DNA from 2 places in the Streptococcus sp. 2018WUSS126 genome. Region 2 is predicted to be linked to the other one. Evidence: predicted binding sites of a transcription regulator. Region 2 holds the regulator's gene; the other holds the start of a gene.
What was found. Region 2 encodes CtsR, which represses protease genes until heat stress. Its sites were predicted from a motif close to TTGGTCAAAAAAGGTCAAANA; they were not measured.

Region 1 (15,012 bases), on a different contig from region 2:
ATTTGTGAAACTGGAATTCCTGTCATCCGCTCAACCGCCTGAGCCACATCATTAACAGTCGCTACCACTTTCTGCTGCTCCGTGTGGTTGTCAATCTGTTTTTGGAGCTTATCAATACGGACCTTTTCATTCAAGGCTTTTTCATAATCCTCTTTTTCAGCTGCCTCCAACTGCAATTGTTTTGCCTCAGCCATTTCTGCTTCTAAGGTCTGAATATCTGTCACAGGATGTTGTGCAGCTAAGTGAGCAGCGGTCACATCGACCAGGTCAATAGCCTTATCAGGCAAGCTACGTTGTGGAATATATTGGACGGAATAATCAACCGCAGCTCTCAAAACCTCATCAGGCAATTCAATATTGTGGTGGGCTTCATAAAGCGGCTTAATCCCTTTCAAAATCTGGTAGGTATCTTCTGCGGACGGAGCATTGACCTTGACTTCATTGAAACGACGAGCCAGAGCGGCGTTCTTGTGAATGGTATTGCGGTATTCGTCCTGCGTAGTCGCACCGATAACAGTTAGCTCTCCGCGGGAAAGAGCTGGTTTGAGAATATCCGCTAAGCCCTTGGAACCTGAGTCTCCACCAGTGCTACCAGCTCCTAAAATCTGATGAATTTCATCAAAGAAGAGAATGATATTGCCAGCTTTTTTGACTTCATCCACAAGATTCTGCACATTTTCCTCAAAGGCTCCACGGTACTGAGTCCCAGCTTCCAAACCTGAAATGTCGATGGAGATGATTTCCTTGTTCTTAATGGCTGCTGGCACATCACCATTAACTATAGCTTGTGCCAAACCTTCAACTACCGCAGTTTTACCAACACCCGCATCACCGACCAGAACAGGATTATTTTTCGTGCGGCGAGCCAAAATTTCCGCTGTTTCTTGGATTTCCTTGTTTCGTCCAATGACTGGATCCAACTTACCTTCACGCGCATCTTGTGTCAAATTGCGACCAAGTTTTGCCAGAATTCCGTCTGACTTTATCTGACCTTTAGCCTGGGTTTGAGCCACTTCTTCTGTCTGCGGCAGGCGACCAGTCTGACGATAAATAGCAAATTCCTCCGGTGTCACTTCACGCCCATTGATAGAATAACGGCGACGTTCTGTACTGTAGCCACCCATATTGCCCATGAGTTGATTGAAAATGTCGTCCATATTGTTAAAGTTATTGAAATTGTTGTTCATAGTTTTTACCTCGTTTATAATTCACTTGTTTTTGACTTTTACTGACCTTTGTTTTAAAAAAATAGCTAATAGGGTATAATCCTGTCTTTCATATAACCTCCTTATAAGTTTGTCTTTTACTGACCAATAGGCCCAAGAGTAAGTCAAACCCTTCTCGTTTGACCTAAACTGACCTTTGGTTCAAAAAATTCGTAAGGTCCTTTACCTTACGAATCTTATTCTACACCATTGGTCAGTAAAAGTCAATAGTTTTGTTTGACCTTTTTTGACTTTTTGATATAGTCTTTTAGTTTACTTTTAGTACTAGGCAACGAGCCGCAGACATAACTGGAGTTAGGCAAGGTGAGTTAACGACGTAATAAAAGATAAACTAAACGACGATAAAAAAAATCTACCTGACGGTAGATTTGGTAGCAACTAAATGATAATCCCCTCCAAATGATCCAGTTCATGCTGAACAATCTGAGCTTGGAAGTCTGTCAGCTTTAGGCTCTGCCTTTTCCATGAAGCATCAAAAAACTCCACTTCAATCTCCTGATAGCGTGTCGTCGGGCGGGTACCTTCCAGCGACAGTCACCCCTCCTCAGTCTTATAAGGCTTGGCCTTGCTGATGAGGACGGGATTGTACATGACCAGGTTGGTAAAACCCACGTTGACGATGATAATCCGCTTTTTGACGCCAATCATGTTGGCCGCCATGCCCACACAAGCGTGAGCATTGGCTGCTAAAGTGTCCTGCAAATCCTGACCGACCTGCACATCTAGCTGAGTCGCAGGCTCCGACTTCTGCTGCAAGAAGAAAATATCTTTCATAATAGGTTGAATCATGGGAACCTCTTTCGATAAAGTATATAGTATTATTTTACTATTTTTTTGATAATTTGAATTATTTTATGCTTTATCGGATGAGGATAATAACGAAAAGTACCAGCTTTTCTCAAAATATAGCCATTAAAGTTCTGTTTAAATCGAAGAACACCATCAGAACCATCGAAGTTTCCTTGAATGCCAAGGAAATTATAACGCTTAAGATTTCGTTTTATTGCACGTTGCATCGCCTCATATTGAAGTAAGAAAGGTGCAGATAGGCTTTGAAACTCTGAATATGAGCCACCAAAAAGATAAGTTGCCTCATTCACATCATAAATTATCAGTGCACATGCCAAAAAAATAGGAGCTGTCTGAGTTTGATTTAAAATATTTTGAACCACCTCCTGTTTTTTCAACAATTTCTGCACTTGCTGTGCATACTGTTTTGAATTTCTATCACTTGTTTCTATTTCCTTTTCAATTTGCTTTAGACTGGCTTTCGGGTCAAGTTCTGCAACTAAAAAATCTGCCTGTGTACCAAAGCTTTCAAAAAGACTGTTATAGTAACCACTATCTCTATCTTCAAAGCCTTGTCTAGCTCCAGTTTCCTCAATTATTTTTTTGAAATCTGAAAGCTCCTTATGATTGATGCTACGAATCCTGATACCGTAACTTTCTGAATTTTTTATGTTTCGTTTACTATTTTTATTGTAGGATTGCAATAACGACGTTGTTGAATACCCTTGCAAATCCTTCACATAATGCCAAACAGGCTCTCCATTTGGATAACCTGTTTGTAAGCCATCATGTTTAAATCCAACTTGCACCAGCTTCTCAATTAGTTGAGTATCTGCTTCACTCATTGGATTCCCTACACTATCAAAGATTTGATAGGCTTGGGAAGGCTTGACCACCAATTCAAGTACGCCTTCACGCTTCGCATAGTTTTTTAAAGATTGATAAAATTCCTCTAAATAAACATGATCGGTAACCAGCGGTCCAGAATTCAATTCCATATACAAACCACCAGCCATCTTCTTACAGAAAAGCAAAGTAGAAATAACGATCTCTAATTGTGAATTTTTAAAACCAACATAGCGAACATCGTATCCTCGCTTGGATAGTAATCCAGCCATTTCAATGGATTGAAAAAATGATTTTTCATTTATTTGTTGACAATGCTTTAAAAATTCTTCTTTAGTTATTTGACAAAAAGTCATTATTTTTTCTTCCTTAATTTTTTTCTAATTTCCAGTAAAACTTGAAAAATCTTATATAATATTGGCGAAACAATAAGGTCGAATTCCCCAATATACTCTTCTACTACTGGATTCAAATGTGATTTAAAGTGATAAAGGCCTCCGTCTAAAGTTGGCTCTATTCCTCCTAAATTTTGCCATTTCACACCTCGTTCGAAAGCATACTTTGCTGTCTCCACCCATGTTAGTAAAGCAGGCTGATAATGTTTAAACTTTTCATCCATACCAGCATAGATATTTTCAGATGTTCCTGCAAAATTTATTGTCAAAGTACCAGCCAATGGAACTAGCTTACTCCCGTTACGAGTCAGAGAATTTATCATTTCTAATTCTGTATTTATTCTTCGGGTTTCCTTTTTATAATTTTCAATCTTCGATTGTCTTGTAGTAGAGGTGAAGGTCATGGCCTCTTTTACTAATTTTTCTTCAAGATAAGATAACTGTTCATATCTCTCTGCTAAATCCAAATAGGCAACTACAATATAAGAATTTTCTGGATAGGCATTCAATATTTTTTGATAATACTCTCTCCCCCGCAAGCGAATAGATTTGCGCTCCTCAGTCTTTTTTAATAGCTCTGAAAAATCTCTTAACAATTCCTCACGACCAATTCGAATCTCAATACCTTTATTACGCGCCGACCGAATATTTTGTCGAACTCGTTTATTTAGTGATTCCTCTGAGAAGGATTCGCTATATAATACTGCATGACAAGTAGATTGGATTGTAGCCGACATGGTCTGCACTCGACCAGACCAAATACCTCCCAAATCAACAATCCTATCTTTGACGGCAAGTACATTTAATTCTTCTTCCCTATCTCCTGTTATAGTTTTACTAGATAGTCGAATAAATGGATCAAATTTTATAACAACACTGCGTTCTCGGAGGGCAAATTCTTTAATGGACTTAAATACAAATGATACTAATTCAGCATCTTCATAATCCATTACAGGACCTCTTGGTATATAAATCATCGTAAAACCAAATGGTACTACCAACCTTCTGATAAGAAGAGAAGCAACTGCCACTAATTTCCCATCTTTAAAAAAGCCTAGTCTCTCATTTCGCCACTCACTTTTTACGGTTGCCCACTGACTACTCTGCAACAGGTTAGCCTGTGGTGATTGCTTCACAAATGAATCATGTTCCTCAGCAGAGATACCTATTTTATAAGTGTAAAACATTGATTATTCCCCTTGTTCATAATTACTTTTAACGCTAATTAGGAAGGGCTTGCCCGTAGTGTCAAGCCCTGCTATACTAGTATAGCAATCGATTTTGTCAAGTATTTTTACTCAATCATAAAAAAATAATAATGTTTTATTTGTGCCACGAAATCACTTGTGCATATATATAATTGTTTTATTTTGCTTCTAAATATTTTAAAATTTAGCAATGTACCTCCAAGTCATAATTAAATTGATATATACGTAGCCAAGATGAACATAAAAAAGCCTAGTTCTCACTAGACTTCTTTCGTTTATTCTTTGCAATAAACTGCTATTGCCTGACTGACAAAGACTGCTGTTCCTGGTCCGCCTGCTCGGTCAATGTTGGCTGAAAATCGTTCATCTTCAACATACATAAGACCTAGATTTTGCAAGATTTCCTTGGTGCAGGTGTAGAAATTTTCCGTGATATAGGCCTGCAAGTTCGCTACCTGAACCTGCACATCAGGGTGACCGACTTCCAAGCTCTGCATTTTTCCAAAAGCTTCAAAAATAGCCTGCATCTCTTGGGCAAACATCCGGTCCTTGCTGGTATCGTAACCTTCTTCAAACTCGGAATAGACCGAGGTCTGTCCCCACCGCTCCTTGGCCTCCGCCTTGTAGGCTTCTAGTTGACTGCTGTCAAATGCGTGAAAATCCATGACTTCTCCTCCTTTTTCTGTGAGCAATCTGGCGTGATTGATGATGCGATCCAGCCGTTCCCTTTTGAGCTCTAAAAGGGTGATATGGTCCCGCAAGACCTGCTGACGATTGACTTCCGTCACGTCCAGAAGCTGCTGAATATCTTTGAGAGGAAAATCTAATTCACGAAATAAGAGAATTTCTTGCAGACGAGCCAAATTCTCCTGATTATAGTAGCGATAACCATTTTCAGCCACAAATGCTGGTTTGAGCAAACCAATCTGGTCATAGTGGTGCAAGGTCCTCACCGTCAATCCTGTCAACCGACTGACCTGCTTAACTGTCCAATTTTCGTTCATAGAAATCTCCTCTCTATGCCCAGTATAAGGGATAACGCAAGGTGAGAGTCAAGAGAAATATTAGATTTTCTTCAACTGATTATCCACAATAGCAATCTTATTTTCCTGGCACCATTCCAGCACAAGTTCTTCGTAGCATTGGTCTTTAAAGGCATACCAGTCTTCCAAGCGACCACATCTCTCTAACTCAATCCTAAAACGCCTAAAGGCACCGCGACCTCGAATGGTTCGAGACAGGCGGTCAGACAAGTCACCATCAGGCAAATGATAAACATAACGCTCCATGAATGTGTAGGGATTGAAGTCATAATGGGTCGGCAGCCGTACAAACCGTCCCGTCACATCCTCCTCAATCTCTTCTTCTAAACCATCACGGGATTCAAATCTGAAGTCCTCAACAGACAGGTAGACTAATGCATCTAGGTGACTATCATAATAATACCTGTCATCTTGACTCAGCATCTGCAATGCATCAACCACATCTTGAAACGAAACTGCCATATCCTACCACCTCACTGCATCTAATTCCTCTATCATGGCTTTGCGTCGCGGATACTGGACTTTCCACGAGGTGCGAAGACTTGCACTCACCACTTTTCCATCAGGTAAACCTGCAATTTTTACTAAATACCCTGCCAACTGACGATAGCGGCTTCGACTACTAGCCACATCCATCTGCTGACAAAGAGCTTGAGCGTAGGCATCTCGTAATTGCTCAGGCAGTTTCTCTGATAAGTAGTCCTCGAACCGGTCCAAATTTTCTAAGAACCAATAACTTGCTGTAATGCGGTCCAATAATTCCTGCGGTCGGTCTGCCAATTGCAACAACTTCAACTGCTGTGACTGGAAACGACGATCCTCCAGCAAATCATCTAAGTAGCTCTGCCATTCTTCCCTAGAAACATAGTCCCGCAACTCCTCTATCAGATCCAAATCAGTATCACCAGCTGAAAAAATCATCTCCAGCAGTTCTTCTCTCACCTTGTCATCCTGCCCCTGAGACCGGTAAATGTCCCGTAGCTGCTGGCTGTAATCCGACACCAGTCCTCTATACTGGGCATCCAAGCGCTTACTTTCCTGCAAGAGACGAACTGCCCGGTCTAGCTGCTGACTTGCTACAGCCTGGGTAATGGCCAGTTTACGAAGTCCAGCCACCTCCCAATGATTGGCCTGGAAGGTCAGCAAGTCTGCCTCACTAGAGCCCAACTGAACCAACAACCTGTAACAGAGCATGGCAAATCGATCACGACGGAACTTCCATGACCAAGAGGACTTATCTCCTTCTTCTATCGTCTGCAAGACCGCTTGAAAATAGATCAATTTCTGCTCAAGGAAGGTTTCTTCTTGAAACTCCATTTCCACAAATTCCATGAGAAGATCCTCTGCAACCTCATAGCCACTTAGCTGTCCTAAGCACCAGTCCAGTAATTCTTGGACAATCTTATCCGGAGCTACAGTCAATAAATGCTGCCAGTAGCCAGCAAGTCTATAAAGCAGACTACCAGTCGTTCCATTGGAATCATCCAACTCTTGTTGGCAAATCTGATGATAGAAGGCATCTGATACAGTCAAGAAACTCTCATATTCACACCTATCCAGCAAAGGCTGGAGATACTGATGCATGGCCTTTTCCACGGCCCGTTCGTAATCCCTAGTCTGCCTATACTCGATATAGCCCGTACGCCTGTCCTCAAAAGGAAGCCCCAGGTCTCTGATTTCCTTTTTCACATTTTCCACTTGCTGAGAGGTTAACTGGGCAGAGAAACGTAGCTGAATTCGATTAGCCAGTTCCCTATCCTCTTGAGCTAATTCAAGAACAAAAGCCCGTAGTTGCTCAACTGTCAGTTTATCCAGGAGCTGGGCAAGTGACACATCCTTGCCCTTGACAACTGGCTGACCCTCCAACTCAGAAATAGCAAACAAGACTGCAGCCATGTGCTTGCAGTGGTTCATCTCCTGAGCATGGGGACACTCACACCACATACTGACCAGCTGACCATGCTCCAAGTCAATCTCCACCTGATAAACTTGACTACCAGAGACAAGGGCATAGTAGCCCTCACCTACCTCTTCAAGCCCTTGAACAGCGTCATCCAAAAACAAATTGTAACCCCTATCTACAATGTGAGGCTTAAAATAGTCCATCCAATTTTTCATGATTTATTTCCTTTGATTTTACTACTTAAATTATACAAAAAAAATAGGAAAGTTTTCAAGTCAACTACAAAAACTTCCTATTCTTTATTGCATTCATCTTACTCCACCCTCACCGGCACGCGCCCATAGGTCTGCTCTGCTATTGCGTTAGCGCCCAGTTGATAGACCGCATCCGCCTGCTGGGTCAGGCTGTCCCAGGGCTCTTTGCCGATCCTCGTCACCAGGTCCACCTGCTCCTTGACGGTCTTGAGATAGGCCTGGCCTCGAGCCGAAAAGCCTAGGATATGAACCGCTTCTGGCAAGGAAGTTTCCACCGCATTGACCAAGATGTAGGTCAGCACCCGCCGCACCCGCGCCTTAGTGTAGCGCTTGGTCGCAACAGCATCCACTAACTCCTCCACGGTCGCTGCGCTCCCAATGGCAGAGCGGATACGACTGGCTAGTTCTTCGTTGACCTGAAAGACCTGACTGAGATCTCGGTGGGTCGCAATCTGGTAGCGGAGCAGGGGAAAATAATTTCTCCAGCTTACCTTGGTCGCCTCTTCAAAGAGACTGGCAGACGGTAAAAAGTCACGCACCAAGTCCAACTGGTTGGCCCCCTTTCGGATAGCAGTCGCCGAGGCGTAGGTCGTTTCCACCTCTTCCGAATGAAAACCTGCCCCCTGCCGCTGAACTGGACCGAGCTGAATACCTGTCCCAGCCACCGCCTTGGCGTAAGCCAAGCCCAGAATATGATTGGGCGTATCACCTGTGAAGGTAAGACCAGCAAACTCCTGCCACATGGCCTGGGTCTTCTGTGGAAAAGAGAGATTGTCTGGCAAGTTTTTCACAAAATTTTCCATCTCTTCCGACTTATCCACATAGATATCCGCAATTTTCTGGTAATCCAGCATTTCTTCCGTACCGAAAACTAGTTTTTCCACACCTAGCCTGTGTAAAATGCTGATTGCTCCCTTTGCAAAATGGTCAGCCGACTGGACCGACACCAAAAAGGGCATCTCAACAACAAGATCTGCCCCGTGTTCCAAAGCCATCTGAGCCCGTGTCCACTTATCCACAATGGCTGGCTCACCCCGTTGCATAAAATTGCCAGACATAACTACGATTTTCAAGCCTTCCGCCTGTTCCAGCAGGTATTTATGCCCCGTGTGAAAGGGATTGTATTCTGCAATAATCCCTGAAATCATGCCTTGACCGCCTTGAAAAACCACCGCTGGCTGGTTTCTGTCGGAGCTTGATCTTCAAAGTCCGCAAAGACTTCCACAGATGTAAAACCAGCTTGTTTCAATAATTCCACATAGGTTTCAATCGGATAGGTCCGCTCTTCATGAACTTCATCCCGACGAATAAACCGCTCCTCTTGACTGTCCTCATCTTTGACAAAGAAGGTCAATTCATGAACAATGGAATGCTCATACTCACCTTCATAGGTATCCCAGACAAAGGCAAAATCCTCGTAGTTTTCATGATAGCTATAGCCTGCAAACACTTCCTCCATTTGATAAATGGAGTGAACGTCAAAAAGGAAAGTACCACCTGAATTGAGAACAGAGTGAACCCCCTCAAAGACCCGCAAAACGGCTTCTCGGTCTGCCATATAGCACAGACTATCCGAGTAACAGGTCACCGCATCGAAATCTCCAACACCTTCCAGAGCCATCATATCTGCTTGGGCTAGTTCCATCATGACACCAGCAGCTTCTGCTTTTTTCTGGGCCAATTCCAACATTTCATAGGACAGATCCAAGCCTGTCACCTCATAGCCCTCTTGAGCAAAGCGAACAGCCTGAATGCCCGTTCCACAGGCCAATTCTAAGATTGTTTTGGTATCTTGAGGCAGGTGCCGTAAACTAAAATCCGTCCATTTATCATACAAGCTGTCGTCCATGATTTCATCATAGACCGCCGCAAAGGTTTCGTAAGTCGCCATGCTATTTCCTTTCATAAAAGGCAGTACAAAGACTGCCTGCCTCACATTTATTCTGCCGCCAAATAGGATTCTAAGTCCACCAGTGGTGCTTCATGCCAGAGTTTTTCAAACTGGTAGTGGTCACGCATTTCTTCTGAGAAGATATGAACGACTACGCCTCCAAGGTCCAAAAGGACCCAGCCACCGTTACTATCGCCTTCTACACGGCTACCCTTGATCCCAACTTCCGCTACCTTTTCACGGATGTTTTCCGCAATAGCCTCCAACTGACGACTGTTCATGGAACTGGCAATCACAAAGTAGTCTGTCAGGCTGGTCACGCCTTGAACATCAATTACAACAAGGTCCTCAGCTCGCTTGTCATCAGCAGCCTGGACCACAACTTTTACTAAATCTAGTTCTTTCATCTTATCCTCTAATTATATTTTCTAATGTATCCACCTGGGCAAAATTCCATGACCAGATGTTTTGGTAGTGGTCAATCAAGTCTTTGGCATCCAATTTGCCTGAATAACCTGTCGTCGTTCCATCCTGAATCACTGCTACCTTGTAGCCTAGTTCAAAGGCTACTTTAATCGTCGTATCAATGCAAAAATTGGTCGCCATGCCCATGATGATGAGCTGCTCAATTCCCTTTTCCTGCAAATAAGCATGAAGCCCCGTTTCCTTGAAGGTACTATTAAAGGGCTTATCGAAAATCTTCTCACTAGCTAAGGGTGCAACAGTTGAGTGAATCTCCCAGTCAGCAGTCCCCTTGACAAATTCCTGGTCATGATGGCGGACATGGATGACCTCTAGCCCCGCTTGACGGGCTTGAGCAAGGCTATCTTGCCAGAGCCGAAGCCGATTTTCAATTCCATAGGGCTTGCCTTCCACAGGCAAATGCTGAATGTCAATGACTAATAGTGCTGACTTCATCTTACCTTCCTAACTCTCCGACATAAGCATTATAGGTTTCCAAGGTTTGTGGATAAATGGGAATCCCCTTCTTGGCTAAGTAGGAAATGGTTTGGGCAGTTTCAAAGGCTACCGCCTTGTCCAAGGACTCTTTTGCAATCCGTCGCGCCTCGTCCACCCCAGGAAAATCCCGATTGGGTTCGATGTAGTCCGCCACATAGAGCACCTTATCTAGCAAGGTCATCTGCCCTGCACCAATGGTGTGTCGTTGAATGGCTTGAAAAATTTCCTCATCTTCCAAGCCAAAATCTTCTGCGATCTTATAGGCGCCAACCACACCGTGCCAGATGTTATTATCCCAGTTGAGCAGTTCCTTATCCAAATCATACTTGGCAATCAAGTCCAGAAAGACTTGGTCTTCCACTTCTTTGGCATAATCATGCAAAAGTGCTGCCAGACTGGCTTTTTTCGGATCACAGCCGTATTGGTCTGCCAAGGCAAGCGCTGCCTCTTCCACACCCAAAACATGTTGGAAGCGCGCTGGCTTCATGGCTACACGGATTTTTTCCAAAAGAGCCTGACGATCAAATGTCAAATCTGCTGCAATCATTGGTACAGTCCCTTTTCTTCGATATAGTCCAGAACTTCATGAGGCACCATAAAATTCGGCACCCGCCCTTGCTTGATAAAGCTCCGTACCATGCTGGAGGAAATGTCCATCAAGGGCACATCTACCCAGATAACAGGATAGGAAGTCCCTGCCTTGTAACGCGGACGCTGGACACCAACAAACTGCACCAACTGGACCAATTCATCAATCCTGTGCCATTTTGGGAGGTAGTCTACCATATCTGCACCGATGATAAAATAATAATCCGTATCAGGATTTTTTTCCTTCAGCAATTTCATGGTGTCGTAGGTATAGCTGACACCACGGCGTTCCAGTTCAATGGTTTCAATCCCCAAGCCCTCAATACCTGCAATAGCCATCTTGAGCATGGAATAGCGATGGTATTCGTCAATAGTTTCTTTCTTATCCACATGGGGCGGAATGAATTCTGGCATGAGCAAGACCTCATCCAACTTCAACTGTTGACGGACCTGGTCTGCCACAATCAAATGAGCATTGTGGACAGGATTGAAATTCCCTCCCAGAATCCCCACTTGTTTGCGATTGGTTTCTTTCTTTTCAACCTCTAATTCAACCTTGGTAAAGGGTGTTAAGAGTTCAATAGCCATAGGCTCTCCTTCTTAGATTTCTTTGACCTGTTTGGAAATTTTACGGTTCTCTTTCTTGCTAGATTGTTTGAATAAAATCAGGATGCGACCGATTTTTTGGACCGTATCCACACCGATTTCTTCTTCCAAGATTTCAGCTACTTCGTGGATATTTTCATCCGTATTTTGTAGCAAGGTCACCTTGATCAATTCACGTGCATCCAAGGCCTGACGAACACTGGTTTTAATCTGGTCATTGAGACCATTTTTCCCAATCTGAATGATGGGTTTGAGACTGTGTGCCTGACTGTTCAAAAAGGCACGTTGTTTTGAAGTTAGCATAATTTATTATACAAAGGGCGTTGTAACAGACTGGGAGACTGTTACAATCGGGAAATAAAGAAAACAAAGTTTTTCCCTATTGCGCCGATATACTTAGCCCGTGTTCAAATCAGAAGACTTGAACTTCCTTTCTCTTTAATTGTAAAAACTGAAATCAAATACCTCTTATACTCAATGAAAATTAAAATCAGACTAGCTTCAAAGGTTCGGGGAACCTTTGAAGGTTGGAAATAGAGCGAACGAAGTTCGTCTCTCCAAGAGCAGATTAAACCCTACTACTTTCACGTTTTCAGGTAGCCGGCTGTAAAGCTCCACTGGAGCTTTACACTCATCAAATCAAGTCAACAACGTCTGCTTTTAATTTTCGAAGAGTATTAAATAATCGCCTTGCGGATCACCACATCCACACCCTTAGGTGCCCAGGCAGCAATCTTGGCCTTTTCATTGACACGAATCCAACCAAGACCTGAGAAGACCACATCCGTCTTTTCGTTGATGGTAAATTCATGACGGACCAATTCAGGAAATTCTTTCAATTCCTTGCTGGTTGGTGGCACTAAAAGTGAGCCCGCATGCTTCTGGTAAAATTCACTAGCCCCCTGTAACTTGGTGCGGTGGAGCTGCAATTCATTGTCAAAGAAGGCCGTAAAGCCTTGGCGTTCACCAGCCACAAAGTCAAATCGTCCCAGACCAGCCAAGAACAAGGTTTGTTCTGGATTGAGCTGGTAGGTCTTTGGCTTGATTTCTTTCCGAGGGCTGATATACTTGAGGTTTTTAGCCGTCAAGTAATGGGCCATCTGGTGACGATGGATAATCCCAGGCGTGTCATAGATGTATGAACCATCATCCAGAGGAATCTCAATCTTATCCAGCGTCGTTCCAGGGAAACGTGAAGTCGTAATGACATTCTTGTCCCCTGTGATTTCTTGGATAATAGCATTGATCAAGGTTGATTTACCGACGTTGGTCACACCGACCACATAGACATCCCGTCCCTTGCGGTGTTGTTCAATCTTTTCAATCAAATCCTTGATAGCCTGCTTGTTTTGAGCAGAAGTCAAGACCACATCAACTGGTCGCATGCCGATTTCATGCGCCCGTTCAGTCAACCACTGAGTGACCTTGCCTGTCTTGACAGACTTGGGTAAAATGTCCTGCTTGTTGCCAACCAAAAGTACGTCATTTCCTGAAATAAAGCGAGGCAAACCTGGAATGACTGAACCATTGAAATCAAAAATATCAATGACATTGACCACCAAGGCATCGCTTTCTCCCACGCTATGGAGAAGTTTCAAGAAATCATCATCCGAGATATTGACATCTGAAATCTCATTGTAATGGCGCAAACGGAAACAACGCTGGCAGTAGAGTTGCCCTGTTTCCAGGCCTTTTTCTAGGGCTGATTGAGGTGTAAAACCAGCGACTGCCTTGTCTAGCGTCTGAATCTGGGCACCACAGCCGATACAAAATAATTCTTCCACTTACATCTCCCTCTTGTAGTCTATCGCTCCATATTTAGCGATGATTTTTTTCATGGTCCGTCGTTCACGCCAACGGTTAATCTGCGTATTGATAGAGTCCGTCTTTAGCAAGGGTTTGACCAAGACAGACTTGAGACCAGCTCGCTTAGCAGCCCGAATGTCCGTCATCAGCTGATCGCCAATCATGACCACTTCATGTGGCTGGACATCATAGCGTTTCAGGGCACGGTTAATCCCAAAGGTGAAAGGCTTGAGAGCAAAGGCTTCAAATTCAATCCCAAATTTTTCAACCGCCCGTTTGACACGTTCGTATTTATTGTTTGAAACCACCACAACAGGAATGCCTGCGTCCTGCAAATCATGTAACCACTGGCGCATCTCTGGCGTACCATCGGGATTGTTCCAAGCAATCAAGGTATTATCCAAGTCAACAAACACTACTTTTATGCCATGTTTTTTCAAGCTTTCGACGGTCACGTCATAAGCCTTTTCCAAGGCAAAATCCGGCATGTAATTTTCTAAACTCACTGTCGTCTCCAAAGTTTTTTATCAGATAATTATACCATTTTTCTAAGAAAAATGCGAATGGATAGCAGAAAACACTCGGATCAACCGAGTGCCTTCTGGAGGTAATATAATGGTAGTTGTGAATTACATCTGCCCTTCTTCCAAAATCCAATCCATACCCAAAATCGTCGCTGCATGGCCATAATCTGCATGACTATCGTCAAAGAGGCGCCATATCAGAGCACGATAGGTTAATTTTTTAGCATCATAAAGACTGTATTGCTCTTGGTATACCGAAAATGACTGACAATCCTTCCCTTTCGGCTCCACACCTGTTGTTTTTGCAATTGCAATCAGACTGTCATAGTTATGATAGCACAGGGGTACTAATCAATGATTGAGCTAAGCGAACTGCATAATCCAACGCTAAATTACTCACCTCAACAGCCACAGTTCTCAATTCTTTACGTAGGGGATTCAATAGAGACGCAGCAGTTTCTAGTCTGTATACCGGACTTTAACAAACAAAAATGAAAACAGCCGAACGTATCGACTGCTTCCGTGGAGATTATATGAAAAAGAATAAATATATTGTATCTTCCAATGCTTAAACAAACCTTAACTTCTAAACATTTCTAAATAAACTTCGATTATTATTCTGTAATTTATTTCAAATTCAAAGCTACCTTACCAAAATAATCTCGTTCCATGTACTTGATTGATTGGTAATGCTTCCAATAACGTTGGCACATTTTCCACAGTCAATCCACCACCAATCAAGATTTCAATTTTACCTTGTGCATAGGCTTGAATGTCTCGTAACCAATCGATATTCTGCAAAGCTGAACCTGTCAGACTTCCACGCGTCAAAATCCGTGTCACTCCATGTTCTGCCAGCCAATCAAGAGCCTCAAATTGGCGTTCGCGAGGAATTTGGTCAAAAGCCATGTGAAAGACAATCTGACAGTCCTGCGAAACAGCAAACAGTCTTTCCAAGGCTGCTTCGTCCAAC
Region 2 (15,012 bases):
ATGAACAAACTTCAGATGCTACCTCAGATGCAATCGTTGTAACAAATAATAAAAACATTAATACACCGACAGGTGTTGCGATGGCAATTGCTCCATATGCTGTTATGACACTAGTTGGTATCGGTGGAGTTCTATACTTTGTTAAAAATAAAAAAGCTTAATCAATGCTAATGTTATATGTATGCCTTAATTAAGTGGTTAAACTGGATAATTGATAGATGTTTGTTACTGTTCTGTTTTCTAATTTTGGGACTCGCTTTGTTAGGTTTGTATAGTAATTATTTTCTATATCATAATGCAAGCGCAGCTAATTACCAAAGTTATAAAGAGAATGAAATTGATTTTGAAAAGCTTCTACACTTAAATTCTGAAGTAATAGGATGGTTAGAAGTAAAGGGAACAAATATTGATTATCCTCTTGTTCAAGGAAAAACAAACTTAGACTATATTAATAAATCAGTAGAGGGAGAATATTCCCTCTCTGGCAGTGTTTTCCTTGATCATCGTAATCAATCTAGCTTTAATGATGTTTATTCCATTATCTATGCCCACCATATGGCAGGAGATGTCATGTTTGGGGAATTGCCAAAGTTTTGTAACGCAGATTATTTTAAAGATCATAAAACTGCGACACTTTTTCTCCCAGATGGTTCTTCTAAAACAATATCATTTTTTGCATGTGTGAAGACAGATGCTTTTGATGAAATGATGTTTAATCCGACTGGAATTGATGAACAGAGGTTTGAGAATTTACTAGCTCATATAAAAACGAAATCAGTTCAATATCGAGATTTAAAGATGACGAAACAAAATAGATTAGTTGCGTTGTCGACTTGTGAAGATACAGAAACAGATGGTAGAATATTGGTTTTAGGGATAATTTAAAGCATTTGATATTAGTATAGAATAATGGAGCTATATATGAAGAAAATATTCACTCTGTTACTTGTTTTTTTAGGGGTGGTTTTAGGAACAAATCATGTGGTCAATGCAGTTTCTGCTGAACAATCCGTTGTTACTGAAATTGTTTTCAAAAACCAGTTAGTGACTCAGAATGGAAAACCCCTCCCTAATGGAAAGTTTACTTTTATTTTGACTCCAGAAGATCCTAGCTTTCCCCTACCTAAAGAAGGGACAAAAGTAACAGTTGACGGAGAAGAAAAGGGACGTTTTTCAAATTTAACCTATACAACACCTGGTAAGTACACATATATACTTTCTCAGGAAGATAATGGTTTAGAAGGTTATATTTTTGACCAGACAAAATATCGAGTTACTGTTCTTGTTTCAGTGGATGAAGTGACAGCTCAATTACGTACATCAATAGTTGCTTCAGAAATGAATCAAGATAAGAAAACTGAACTTCTCTTTAAAACTATTTATACCTCTGAAGAAAATAAAGTTGCTGACAACAAAAAAGTTGCTAACAACACAAAAGTTTTGCCTCAAACAGGAGAAAAAACTACTAAAGAGATTTTCTTATTGGGTGTAATGCTTATTGTTTTATCTATTGGTTTAATAGTATATAAGAGAGCATTTTAAGTTATATTGTGATGTAATCAAGTTGTAATAAAGATGGTAAAAGTTTTGGCTTTTTGGTCGATGCTTCAAACCAAAATAAAGTCGTTAGAATTGTACTTCTAATGACTTTTTCTTTTTTGTAAAATCGGTCTTAGGGCGGATGTCGGATATATTTGGTTAGGTTACACTAGTATCAATCCTAAATATTTTTCATAATCTCCTTAAAAAGCACCGGTCTTGTGGTCGGTGCTTTTTTGTCTGTTATGTATTAGTCCTCAATAAAAGCCACAATTTCTTTTTCCGTCATGCTGGAATCGCAGCGGACTTGGACGCCGTTTGCTTTTGCGACGAGGAGGCCTGGTACGGTAGGAACTCGGTAGTGGTCGCGGAGGGCCTGGAGTTCAGGGCTGACTTGGCTGGAGTCGAGGAAGTGGACGGTCACTTGCTTGTCTTGGGCGACCTTGTGGAGTTTTGGCGCAAAGCGGTTGCAGTAAGGGCAGGTTGCTCGTCCGATGAAGAGAACAGCCCCCTCTTTTGCAGCTAGAAGGTTCTGTGCCTGCTCCACAGTCACACTTGTAAAGTCTTGAATGTAATCTTGAAAGTTCATGGTATAAGATATAAAGGGCCTTAAGCGGACACAGACAAACTAGGAAACAGAACGACGACTAGTTCTCGTTTATCTTTTTGACCTAGTCCGTAGCCCGTACTCAGTTCAACCAAATACGGAGCCCCTAGTCCTTTCTATTTTTTCTTTTATTATAGGATAAAGCAGAGCAGATTTCAAAATTCTGCTATGCTAGTTGCTAGGCTTTTGCTTTCAAAATTCGTCATTTTAAGGTATAATGGTCAAAGATAGTCAAAGAAAGAGGCGATACTATGGCGATGAAGAATACATCGGATTATATAGAAGAGCATATCAAAGCCATCTTGGACCAAGTCAGTGTAGCTGAGTTGCGTCGAAGTGAATTGGCCAGTCGGTTTGAAGTGGTGCCAAGTCAGATTAACTACGTCATTAAAACCCGTTTTACAGCCAGCCGTGGCTATATTGTTGAGAGTAAGCGTGGTGGTGGTGGTTATATCCGAATTGGGCGGATTACCTTTTCGGATAAGCACGAATTGGTCCATGATTTGTTAAACAATATGGGTGAGCAGTTGTCTGCGACGGTTTATGCGGATATTTTACAGCTCCTTTTTGATGAAGGATTGATGACAGAACGAGAAGGCAATCTCTTTTTGTCCACAGGAACTGATGAAATATTAGGGAAAGATGCAAGTGCTATTCGAGCACGCATGATGCGTCAAATACTACGACGTTTAGATAGGAAAGAGGATTAATTTATGAAAATTTCAACTGGTTTACAAAGTGTTTTTGAAGATGCCCAGTTGGTCGCACAACGTTATGCTTGTGAATACTTGGAAACATGGCATGTTCTCTTGTCTTTCGTTATCAACCATGATACAGTCGCCGGCGCTGTTTTGGCAGAATATCCTATTTCAATTTCTGACTATGAACATGCAACTTTTGTTGTGACCGACAAGGTCTATCGTGAAGAGTTGGATAGTTTTCGTATTTTACCATCTTCTAAACGTTTGGATGAAACGGCTAGTTTTGCCAAGAAAATTGCAGAAGTCGTCAAGGCTAAGGAGCTGGGAACGGAGCATTTGTTTATGGCTATGTTGTTGGACAAGCGGTCAACAGCTAGTCAGATTTTGGACAAGGTAGGTTTTTGTTTTGAAGACTCAGATGATAAGTTTCGTTTCTTGGACTTGCGTAAAAACTTGGAGGCACGTGCGGGATTTACCAAAGAGGACCTTAAAGCTATCCGCAGTGTGATGAAGGGTGGCAAAGCCAAACCTACTAATATGGGACAGATGATGGGAATGCCCCCAGCACCTCAAAGTGGTGGATTAGAAGACTACACTCGTGATTTGACAGCTTTGGCTCGTGAAGGGAAGATTGAACCTGTCATCGGTCGAGACGCTGAGATTGCACGGATGATCCAAATTCTATCACGTAAAACCAAGAACAACCCAGTTCTAGTTGGTGATGCAGGTGTCGGAAAAACTGCGCTTGCTTTGGGTCTTGCTCAACGTGTTGCTGCAGGTGATGTCCCTGTCAGCTTGGCTAAGATGCGGGTTTTGGAACTTGACTTGATGAACGTTATCGCTGGAACTCGTTTCCGTGGTGATTTCGAAGAGCGGATGAATAATATTATCAACGACATCGAGGAAGATGGTCAGGTCATCCTCTTCATTGATGAGTTGCATACCATTATGGGTTCTGGCTCGGGGATTGATTCGACCTTGGATGCAGCCAATATCCTCAAACCAGCTCTTGCTCGTGGCACCCTCCGTACAGTCGGAGCGACGACTCAGACAGAGTACCAAAAGCATATTGAGAAAGACGCAGCCCTGGTTCGTCGTTTTGCCAAAGTGACCATTGAAGAGCCGACAGTGGAAGATAGCATTGCCATTTTGACTGGTTTAAAAGGTACTTTTGAGAAATACCACAGGGTCCGTATTGGAAATACGGCTGTAGAGACTGCTGTGACCTACGCTAAGCGGTATTTGACTAGTAAAAACCTGCCAGATTCTGCCATTGATTTGATGGATGAAGCCAGTGCAACGGTACAAAATCGAGTGAAAGGGCAGGCTGAGGAAACAGGACTGACGAGTATTGATAAGGCCTTGATGGATAAAAAATATAAGACTGTCAGCAAGCTTTTGATTAAAACGAAAGAAGATGCCGAGGCTAGTCAAAACTATGACCTTGAAGTAACAGAAGAAGATGTTTTAGAAACACTTAGCCGCTTATCAGGTATCCCAGTAGCCAAGCTTAGCCAATCAGATACTAAGAAGTATCTGAATCTGGAAGCAGAATTGCACAAGCGTGTGATTGGGCAGGAAGAAGCTATTTCTGCAGTTAGCAGAGCTATTCGCCGTAATCAGTCAGGGATTCGTACAGGTCGCAGACCGATTGGTTCCTTTATGTTCTTGGGACCAACTGGTGTTGGTAAGACAGAGCTTGCTAAGGCCTTGGCAGAAGTTCTCTTTGATGACGAATCTGCTCTTATCCGTTTTGATATGTCTGAATACATGGAGAAATTCGCAGCCAGCCGTTTAAACGGTGCCCCTCCGGGCTATGTGGGCTATGAGGAAGGTGGCGAATTGACAGAAAAAGTTCGTAACAAACCTTATTCTGTTCTTCTTTTTGATGAGGTTGAAAAGGCTCATCCAGATATTTTCAATGTTCTTTTGCAGGTCTTGGATGATGGTGTTCTGACAGACAGTAAGGGACGTAAGGTTGATTTCTCAAATACCATTATTATCATGACATCAAACCTTGGAGCAACAGCCCTTCGTGATGATAAGACAGTTGGTTTTGGTGCCCTTGATTTATCTAAGGACCACAAGGAAGTGGAGAAACGCATTTTTGAGGAATTGAAAAAAGCCTATCGTCCAGAATTTATCAACCGTATTGACGAGAAAGTTGTCTTCCATAGCCTAACGGAAACTCATATGCAGGATGTTGTCAAGGTCATGATTAAACCTTTGTTGGCTGTAACAGCTGAGAAAGGAATTACCCTTAAACTTCAACCATCAGCCTTTAAGTTATTGGCTAAACAAGGTTACGACCCAGAAATGGGGGCTCGTCCTCTTCGTAGACTCTTACAAACCAAATTGGAAGATCCGTTAGCAGAAATGTTGCTCCGTGGTGACTTGGCTACTGGTTCGACCTTGAAGGTTGGGGTCAAGGGCGAAGAGCTCAAGTTTGATGTGGTAAAGGGATAAGGAGTGCTTGTTGTTGCTATCCTTTCCAGATGCAGAATTGTTCTTCCGTTTTGAAAAACGGATGAGATAGTTGAAGAGGTGAGCTTGCTCGCCTCTTTCTTTAGCAAGTAGAAAGGAAATCTATGAATCAAACCATAGCTGTTGTTTTCGGAACCTTTGCTCCCATGCACAAGGGACATTTGGATTTGATCGAGCGAGCAAAGTTGGCCTGTGGTCAGGTTTGTATTGTGGTGTCAGGATATGACAAGGACCGTGGGGATTTGATTGGTTTAGATTTGACCAAACGAATTCAATTTGCTCAAGGGCAGTTTGAGGGTGATGATTTTGTCGAAGTTTGTGCCCTGGATGAAACGGACTTGCCTCCCTATCCAGATGGTTGGGACCTTTGGTTAGACCGCTTGCTTGGTTTATTGGATTTGTCTGAACATCAAACGCCAGTCTTCTATGTGTCTGAGGAAGAATACGCTCAGGAACTGCAAAATCGAGGCTATCAAGCTCATTATAGTCCTAGAAAATTTGGTATTTCAGCGACTCTCATTCGTGAACATCCAGAGCAGTATCGAGACTACATTGCCCCTGCCTTTGTTGGCTTCTTTGCTGAGCATGAATAATGCTATCATACAGAAAAAACGCATAAAATCAGGTTATAACCCTGGCTTTATGCGTTTTTGTATATGTTTAATGATTGGCAAGTATCAAACTTCTCAGATTTTCTTACTTAGCAATCCGTTCTTGATAGGCTTCTCTAGCTTGGTCAAAGAGTTCTTGGACCTGCTCGATAGTCTCTGCTCGGGCAACGGCACCACGGATTTTGGCAGCACCTGCTGAACCACGGAGGTAGTGAGGGGCAAGACCACGGAATTCACGTACGGCAATGGATTCGCCTTTGAGATTGGTCAATCGGGTCAGGTGGTCGAAGGCGACATTGAGTTTGTCATCGAAGGAGAGGTCGGGCAGGACTTCTCCTGTTTCAAGATAGTGGTTGATTTGGTTGAAGATGTAAGGATTTCCCATAGCAGTCCGTCCGACCATGACGGCATCAGCTCCGACTTCCTCGATTCGTTGGCGGGCATCTTGGACAGTGCGGATGTCGCCGTTTGCGATGAAAGGAATCTTGGTCAGGCTGCTGGCTACCTTGGTGAGGGTTTCCAGGTCAACGGTTCCTGTGTACATCTGCTCGCGGGTCCGTCCGTGCATGGCTAGGGCAGACACACCAGCACTTTCTGCGGCCAGGGCATTTTCGACCGCTAGGTCGGTATTGTTCCAACCCGTCCGCATTTTAACAGTCAAGGGAATATCGAGGACTGAGGTCACTTCCTTGATGATATGGTAAATCTTGTCGGGGTCCTTGAGCCACTTGGCACCAGCTTCGTTTTTAACGACCTTGTTGACAGGGCAGCCCATGTTAATATCCACGATATTAGCTTTGGTGTTGGTTTGGATGAAGTCGGCAGCCCTTTTTAGTCCTTCGGCATCGCCGCCGAAAAGCTGGATAGACATAGGGTATTCGTTGTCATCGATATGGAGCATATGGAGGGTCTTCTCGTTGTTGTAGAGAAGGCCTTTTTCAGAAATCATTTCCATAACGACCAGGCCTGCGCCCATTTCCTTGGCAATGGTGCGGAAGGCCGAGTTGGTCACGCCAGCCATTGGGGCCAGCACGCAGCGATTGGGGATTTCCACATCACCAATCATGAAAGGGGTATTGAGATTAGCCATTGATGAGTTCCTCCAAATCGTTTTCGTCAAAGTGGTAATGGGTCTGGCAGAATTGACAGGTGATGTCCACGCCCTTGTCCTCGTCTTTCATCTCTTGCAGATCCGTTTTTGGCAGGCTGGCTAGAGCATCGAGGAAGCGGTCTTTAGAGCAGTCGCAGACAAAGCCGATTTCTTCTTCGGATAGGCGTTTGAAGTCGTCGTCGCCATAAATGGCGGATAGCAGAGCTTCTATATGGTTTTCAGAAGCCAGCAAGCTTGAAATGGCAGGCATTTCTTGGATGCGTTTCTCGAAACGGGCAATTTCAGCCTCGGTTGCACCTGGTAAAACTTGCAACAAGAATCCGCCAGCTACCTTGACCTTGTCTTCTTCGTCTAATAACACGTTCAATCCCACTGCTGAAGGTGTCTGCTGGCTGTCTGTCAGGAAGTAGGCAAAATCTTCACCAATCTCACCAGAAATCAAGGGTGTCATGGAATTGTAGGGGTGACCTGTTCCGTAGTCTGTGATGACTAGGAATTGGCCATTGCCTATAAGAGGTCCAACGATGACTTCGCCAGTCGCTGTCCGTTTGTAATCCAAGTCTGGATTTTGAATGTAGCCCTTGACCTGACCTTTGGTATTGGCAACGGAGATGATAGCCCCAACAGCACCGCTGGCCAAGATTTTCAGGGTGATTTTTGTATCGCCTTTTTCATTGGCAGCCAAAATTTGATTGGCAATGAGGGTGCGACCCAGAGCAACGGTGGATGACGCCATGGTGTCGTGTTTTTCTTGGGCTGTTTTCACGGTTTCTGTGCTATCTAGCACAAAGGCACGGAAATGCCCGCTTTTTGATAGTGTTTTAATAATTTTATCCATAACTTTAATTATAGCACAAGTGGAGGTGGAGCAGTAGAAAAATGAGCCTGAAAGTCATGCTTTCAAGCTCAAAAAATGATTAGGATTCTTTTTGTTTTTTAACAAGGCAGGCACTCAAGATTACGAGACCGATTGTGATAAGTACAAAGCTTGTTTCTCCTCCTGTCTTTGGAAGGATTTTCTTTTGATTGTTTTTGGCAGTAGGGGTCACGGTTGTTTGTCCCTTGTCTGTAGTGCCAGAACGGTCATCAGTATTTACAGATGTTTGATTAGAAGTTGAAAGATTTGTTGGCTTGTTATTGTTGGTCGTACCATTGTCATCACTATTATTGACTGTTCCTGAGTCATCTGTCTGCTTGTCGCTTGGTTCTGGTTGAGTTGGTTCTTGTGCCTTTGTCACATCCAGTTGTACCAATAGCGGATCGTGGTCAGAAGCTCTGCCATGTTCTTCCATAAAGGCCGAATTGACATGGACCATATCAAAGGCATAGCGCTCCAACAAGTTAGTTGATACCAGCATATTGTCAAGAGACTGATTGTTTCCATTATAGAAGTAAGAGAAGCGATCGGATGCATCGTGACGACTAACGAGGTTAGCCATTCCTCCTGTTTCTAAAATTTCTATGGTTTTAGTAAATTCATAGTCATTGAAGTCGCCTAGCATAACGATATTAGCATTTGGATTTTGAGTTAAGCCTGCTTTTGTAAAGTCAGCGATAATTTGTGCTAGTATGTGGCGTTTTTCTTCGGACTTGAAGCTGACGGGTTGGATTTTTCCGTAGAGACCATTGTCACCGCGTTTTGAGTTGAGATGGTTAGCAAGGACAACGACTTTCTCGCCTTTGAAGACGAATTCAGCTGCAAGTGTTTTGCGGACAGCTGCCCAAGCGCTGTTGGTTGGGTCGATTCGGCCCAGGCTGAGATTGAGTTCGCCGTTTTCCCAAGCTACTGCCTGTGTTGCGGTACCGATTGGTTTGTCAGATAGGCTGACACGTTTTGAGTTGTAGAGGAAGCCGACGCGAATATTGCCTCCCTCTTGTCCGCCGTCTTTGTTGTTTTCAGGAGCAATATCCACATAGGTATAGGTTGGTCCGCCGGCTGCTTGAATGGCTGCAATTAGGCGTTCAGCACTCTTACTAGCATCAGTTGTACCGTCGTTTGTAGCACCGTTGTTGTCCTGCACTTCAATCAATCCGATAATATCTGGAGAATGTAGGTCTGAAACAAAGGATTTGGCAATGCGTTGGACTTTAGCGTCTGATGTTGACTTACTATCAGCAGAGAAGTTTTCAATGTTATAAGAAGCGATAGTCAGCTTGTCATCATTTGGGATAATGGTTGTTGTTTCTGGTTTTGTAGCTCCTTCGTGCAAGGTTGGAAGGGTGCTATCATCTACATAGACCTTATAATTGGTGTAAGAGTAGGTAACTGGTCCAGCAATACGACCGGTAAAATAGTCTCCTGATTTGACGATCTGTTTTCCATTTTTCAAAAGTAGTGGAATGATATTGGTATTATTCCCTTCAGGGCGAAGGTTGATGCCTCCAACATTGTTTAAAGGAAGTTGACTAGTGGCAGGAGTGACATAGATTTCCTTGTTTTTTAGTGGGCCGAGGATTTTTGCATCATCAACGGCAACCACCATGCCTTCAACGGATTCCCAGAAATCGAGTGCATCTTGTTCTGGATCAAATTGAGCCAAACCGTCGTTGTCAATAATATCGGCTGGGATGGTTCGATCAAGACCAAGGACTATAGGAGATGGTACAGGTGCAGTCCCATCCACAGTTACTTCAGTAGCTCGAATTTGTGTGATGGTTAAGTCTGTTTCCCCACGTTCTGTATAACCTTTTCCGAGGTATTCTTCTACTCGTCCTGCGATAGTGACAAGATCTCCTACTTTGACATTTGTTTTTAATTTGTTAGTAAAGATGTTAATACCGTCAGATGTTTTGACGTCTCCATCTGGTGTGACATCTTGCACGTAGAAGTTATTGGCAGAGGTAACGTAGGTTACTACGACATTTTTAAGCATAACAGATTGATTCACCAGAGGTGATTGGTGACTTGCACCTTGAATGCGACCGACTGTTACAGCTTCGGTCTTTCCTGGTCCTGCTTCCGTCGTTGCCTTTTCAATGACTTCAAAATGAGAGAGGTCAAATGGTTTTAATTGTATTTTTCCGTTATAGGTGGATAAAATAGCGGTTAGATTAATCTTATCTCCCTTGTTGATACGGTTCAAAAGATCCGCCGTTTTGATGCCTGTTCGACTGTCTAAACGCACATCCACAGTTTGTCCTTCAGAGTCAGTTACGGTAAAGGTAGAATTTTGATAGCTATCGCTTTGAATATCTCCGACAGTCAAGTTTTTTAGAGAAACTAGTGTTGCCTGTGCTTGCGTCGTTAACTGAGCAATGTTTGTTTCTGTAATAGGAGTGTTGAAATTCTCAGAGATAGCCTTGTGGTTGCTAACTGTAGTTAGTTGGAGTTCGCCTTTATACTCACCCAATGTTCCTGTTAATTGAATGGTATCACCAGGCTGATAGCCCAAGGCAGCCCCAGGGTAGATATAGATACCAGCACCGTCAGAGCCTTGGAGGTAAAAACCATTTCCTCCCCAACCGTTTACTAGGCTAATAATTTTACCAGAGACTGTGTACTCTGTTCCTTGTGCACCAGAACGAACAGTAGCAATCGGTGTAGAAACAAGGTCACTTGGTTTGGTAGCTGTATTTTCACTTGTTGGTGGCTGAACATTAGTAGAAGATGAATCTACGATTTCAATCGCTGTAGCTGGTTTGATCCCAGCTCGCTTCATGTATGTATCGCTAGTTCCTGTGATGCGAACCAATTTTCCGACTAGTTCGGGATGATCAACGAGGTTGAATTGGCTACGAAGAGGTTCTTTTAGTTGAATAGGGATAGTGTCGGCAGCCGCAGTATCCATGCTTGCACCAAGGGCTAGATTTGTTTTGTTAGTAGCGTCAAAAGCAGTTCCGCTACTATTAAGTGGTGCAATAAGATAGCCTTGTATCGTGACTTCCGACTTGGTTATTGCAAGTGACGGATAATTCTCTATCGCCACTTCAGTAGCGTGCACAGATGGTATGGGCGAAGTAGCAAGACTAAACAAGAGTCCGGCTGTTACCGCTACAGAACCTACGGTATAGAAGAGAGAACGGTTTCTAATCTTCATATAAAACTCCTTTTTGTTATATATGGACGTTATCAAAACGTCTGCGGTTGTTATATACATATAGTTTAACAAAAAATGAGTCGTTTGGAATACTTTTTCTGGATATAATACGGATATTTTTAAAAATTCAAATGAAATAGTAAAAATACATTGGAAAACAAAACAAATAACGAACAATTGGATTGAATACAGGGAATTGGTTCATAAAAAAGCACCGAGATATAAATGATTATCTTGGTGCCATATTCATTTTGTTTAACATTAGTTGGGAGGTTTTGTGAAGGAAGAAAGGGGCAAAGCAGATATATAGTCCTTTAGTTGACTTTTTTTACTTCGGCGCAAGAGGAAGTCCGTTTCTGGATTTCCCGCTTCAAACAATCCACTGGTTTGTTTGAACTCACTTTGCCGTACTTTATAGAGAGGCAAGTCTTATTTCCAACCTAGAATGTTCTAGCAACCTGCAGCTATTGAGGCGAATGTGCTTTGCCCTATCTCCAGCCTTCAAAAGCTCCACGAATCTTTGAAGTAAGTACTAACAAAGTAAGGAAAATGGAAAACTATAGCTCTGGAAACAATTTTTTCAAAATCTTCGGTGTAATGCTCTGTCCAGGTCCTGCGTAGGTGTAGGTGTGCAGGTACATGGCAGGGTTGAAGTTGAGTTCGATGCAGGTGCAGTTAGGCTCGTCCTTGCTGGCTGGTTTGGTGCGGTCGGGGATAATCAAGTCCACACCACAGACCCAAGCTCCCATGGCAGTCGCCATATCAGCGGCCAGTTGCTTATAGGACTCGTCCATCTGGTCGGTCATATCGATGGAGTCGCCACCTGTTGAGATATTGGAATTGCCACGCAGAAAGGCTTGAACGCCCTCTGGCAAAACTGTATCGGGTGTGTAGCCCTGCTGCTCCAACATAAGCAGTTCGATGTCGCCCAAGTTGATGATTTCCAGCGGTGAACGGTGGTCACGCCCACGCAGTGGATCTTGGTTTTTTTGGTCCACCAATTCACGGATGGTTGAGCTACCGTCCCCCACGACATTGGCTGCGATGCGGAGCAGGACAGCCTCGCACTTGCCGTCCAAGATGAAGAAGCGGTACTCGGTTCCCTCCACGAACTCCTCCACTAGTACATGGCTGTCTTCTGAAAAGGCGATGTCCAGGGCCTTTTCATAGTCCGTAAGGCTGGCTGGTTCTTGGAAGATAGAGATGCCAAGACCGAAGTTGGTGGACTTTGGTTTGACAACAATAGCAGAGCTGGCTACCTGTCCGTAGTACCGCAGGGCATCTGTCTTGTTTGCAAATTCCGCTCCCGCAGGCACTGGAAAACCAGCCTGGTCCAAGATTTTCTTGGTCACGACCTTGTTGGCCATGGCGAGAGGGATGACGTAGTTGTCCTTGGAGGTCATGTTGCCGTTTTTGATGTACTCGACATGGTCACCATGCCAGAGTTTGAGAAATTGGTCTTCTTTATCCAAAATCTCCACGTTCAAGCCCAGCTGAATGGCGTCGAAGAGAATCATCTGGGTGGAGAGTTCCATGTTTTCATAGCCCTTGAGGGCGTAAGGGGCTGTCCAAGCATAGTCATGAAAGACTTGTCCTTGCTGCTGACCAAACTTTTCTAGAGACCCATCTTCAACCTGCTCTGCTATTTTTCCGGAAAGGGTCAGATGTGGGTCTTGAAGAGCGGCCTCCACATGTGCAATGAGCTGGCCATAGTAGTTATCCAGCCCAAAGTGGGCAACTATGGCTTTCATGGCCGTCAAGATTGGCGTGGCATCGGCATCGTTAGGTAGAGGTGAGTGGGGGTGGCTAAGGGCGATGAGATTGTTAAGTTTATCTGCTTTTGCTAGGGTGTTATCAACATCTGTCAGTTGGTCTAGCCAAAGAAGAGCTAAGATAAAGAGGTGGACTGTATCAAGGGTTTCCTGACTAATAGCAAGCGGGTCATAGGGGTTAAGGTCAAAGGAACGGAATTCTAAATAAGAAATCCCCTTGCTGAGGTAGTCACGGCTAGTCTTGGCACCACGGAGGCGGACGGAAGAGTAAAATTCCTTCTCAGCAGACAGTTGACCAGACTGGACAGCTTGTTCGATGTCATCCACGTACTGTTCGAGAGAAGAAAAGGAAATATGAACATCATCGGAGTTGACATAGCCGTACTTGGAATTACGAATGGAACGGACGCAACCGACTTCCGTAGTTAGGAATCCTTTTTCGGCTAGGCTACTTGCCCCATATAGGTAGGTTAAGAGCCAACGATAGTTGAGGAAGTTTTGTGCTAATTTGAGGTAGAGGGTATTTTTGAATGCGATAAAGTCTGTTTCCTCGCTTAATTCAAAAAGTTGTTGGGTTAGGTCTTTTCCTAATTCAAAATTATAATGGATGCCAGACATAGACTGGACGAGCTTGCCATAGCGTTCCCCCAGACCGACACGATATTGGTACTCATAGTCGCTCTCCAGTTGGGCAATTTGGATTTCCTCTTCTGAAATCATAGGTGGCATGGATAGGGGCCAGAGGTATTCTTGCTTATCCATAGAACGTGCGGCAACATCTGTAATGGCTCCCAGTAGGCGACGAGCTTCCTTAGTCGACTGAGCGATTGGTGTAATCAACTCTAACTGTGGCTCGCTGTAGTCTGTCTGGATATAGGGGTGGAAGCTACGAGAACCCAGTTTATGAGGATGGGGAGTTTGTGCAACTCTGTGGTTTGAATTGATGCGAAGTGATTCGCGCTCAATTCCAAAAGTAGCCTGAAGAATGGGGTTGTTTGGTAATAATTTTTGTAACATACTAAGTCCTTTATATTTCTGTCAAAGTCTTATTCCAATTTTATCTAGATTGGAGGGCAAATACAAATTTCTGCTACGTTTTTCGTGAAAAATGTACTGAAAATCACGGAAAGCAAACAAAGACTTCGGATTTCTCTGTTAAAAGCATATTTACACATGTCTATCTCGTGTGTTTAATCGGATTTTTTTGAAATATGCTTTTTAAAAAATAAAAACATTCGCTATATATGAAATTATTGGAATTTCTTGAAAAAATGTTCGTTTTTTGATAGAATAGTGTGTAAAACGAAACTTGCAGGTGAGATTCCTGCCAGAAGTAGAAGAAAGGCTGGGCTGGTTAGCCAGTTCAGAGAAAGAGTGAATATGACATCAGTAGTTGTTGTAGGAACCCAGTGGGGCGACGAAGGTAAGGGTAAAATTACAGACTTCTTGTCTGCTAATGCTGAAGTAATCGCACGTTATCAAGGTGGTGATAACGCTGGACACACTATCGTTATCGATGGCACTAAGTATAAATTGCACTTGATTCCGTCAGGAATCTTCTTCCCAGAAAAGATTTCTGTAATCGGTAATGGTGTGGTTGTCAATCCAAAATCTTTGGTGAAGGAAATCAACTATCTCCATGATTCAGGTGTAACAACAGATAATTTGAGGATTTCAGACCGCGCACATGTCATCTTGCCTTACCACATCAAATTGGACCAGTTGCAAGAAGAGTCTAAAGGTGAGAACAAGATTGGTACAACCAACAAGGGTATCGGTCCTGCTTACATGGACAAGGCAGCCCGTGTTGGTATCCGTATTGCAGACCTCTTGGACAAGGAGATTTTTGCCGAGCGTTTGAAAACAAACTTGGCTGAGAAAAACCGTTTGTTTGAGAAAATGTATGAGTCAACTCCGATTGAGTTTGATGAAATCTTTGAAGAATACTACGCTTACGGTCAAGAAATCAAAAAGTATGTAACAGATACCTCTGTTATCTTGAACGATGCTCTTGATCAAGGTAAACGTGTCTTGTTTGAAGGTGCGCAAGGGGTTATGTTGGATATTGACCAAGGTACCTATCCATTCGTTACTTCTTCAAACCCAGTTGCTGGTGGTGTGACCATCGGTAGCGGTGTCGGCCCAAGCAA

Region 1: a site for CtsR is predicted at 1,440-1,460, ahead of ODU34_RS05105 (ATP-dependent Clp protease ATP-binding subunit). Genes of this name have one in related genera too.

What each region holds. Positions count from the first base shown of each region.
Region 1 is NZ_JAOTGB010000010.1:46,317-61,328, forward strand. Features, by position in the region: gene ODU34_RS05105 (ATP-dependent Clp protease ATP-binding subunit) at 1-1,187, opposite strand, end outside; partial or broken gene ODU34_RS05110 (peptide deformylase) at 1,605-2,015, opposite strand; gene ODU34_RS05115 (peptidoglycan bridge formation glycyltransferase FemA/FemB family protein) at 2,045-3,217, opposite strand; gene ODU34_RS05120 (peptidoglycan bridge formation glycyltransferase FemA/FemB family protein) at 3,217-4,443, opposite strand; gene ODU34_RS05125 (MerR family transcriptional regulator) at 4,740-5,468, opposite strand; gene ODU34_RS05130 (UPF0158 family protein) at 5,529-5,969, opposite strand; gene ODU34_RS05135 (SWIM zinc finger domain-containing protein) at 5,973-7,625, opposite strand; gene ODU34_RS05140 (nucleotidyltransferase) at 7,724-8,812, opposite strand; gene ODU34_RS05145 (class I SAM-dependent methyltransferase) at 8,809-9,555, opposite strand; gene rsfS (ribosome silencing factor) at 9,603-9,962, opposite strand; gene ODU34_RS05155 (cysteine hydrolase family protein) at 9,964-10,473, opposite strand; gene yqeK (bis(5'-nucleosyl)-tetraphosphatase (symmetrical) YqeK) at 10,475-11,062, opposite strand; gene ODU34_RS05165 (nicotinate-nucleotide adenylyltransferase) at 11,059-11,691, opposite strand; gene yhbY (ribosome assembly RNA-binding protein YhbY) at 11,704-12,015, opposite strand; gene yqeH (ribosome biogenesis GTPase YqeH) at 12,387-13,493, opposite strand; gene ODU34_RS05180 (YqeG family HAD IIIA-type phosphatase) at 13,494-14,021, opposite strand; partial or broken gene ODU34_RS05185 (hypothetical protein) at 14,172-14,481, opposite strand; gene ODU34_RS05190 (copper homeostasis protein CutC) at 14,688-15,012, opposite strand, start outside.
Region 2 is NZ_JAOTGB010000002.1:87,554-102,565, forward strand. Features, by position in the region: gene ODU34_RS01565 (QVPTGV class sortase B protein-sorting domain-containing protein) at 1-161, shown strand, start outside; gene srtB (class B sortase) at 178-885, shown strand; gene ODU34_RS01575 (Spy0128 family protein) at 922-1,542, shown strand; gene ODU34_RS01580 (thioredoxin domain-containing protein) at 1,790-2,128, opposite strand; gene ODU34_RS01585 (CtsR family transcriptional regulator) at 2,398-2,856, shown strand; gene ODU34_RS01590 (ATP-dependent Clp protease ATP-binding subunit) at 2,860-5,313, shown strand; gene ODU34_RS01595 (adenylyltransferase/cytidyltransferase family protein) at 5,436-5,924, shown strand; gene dusB (tRNA dihydrouridine synthase DusB) at 6,028-7,032, opposite strand; gene hslO (Hsp33 family molecular chaperone HslO) at 7,025-7,891, opposite strand; gene ODU34_RS01610 (DUF6359 domain-containing protein) at 7,971-11,090, opposite strand; gene gshAB (bifunctional glutamate--cysteine ligase GshA/glutathione synthetase GshB) at 11,648-13,879, opposite strand; gene ODU34_RS01620 (adenylosuccinate synthase) at 14,243-15,012, shown strand, end outside.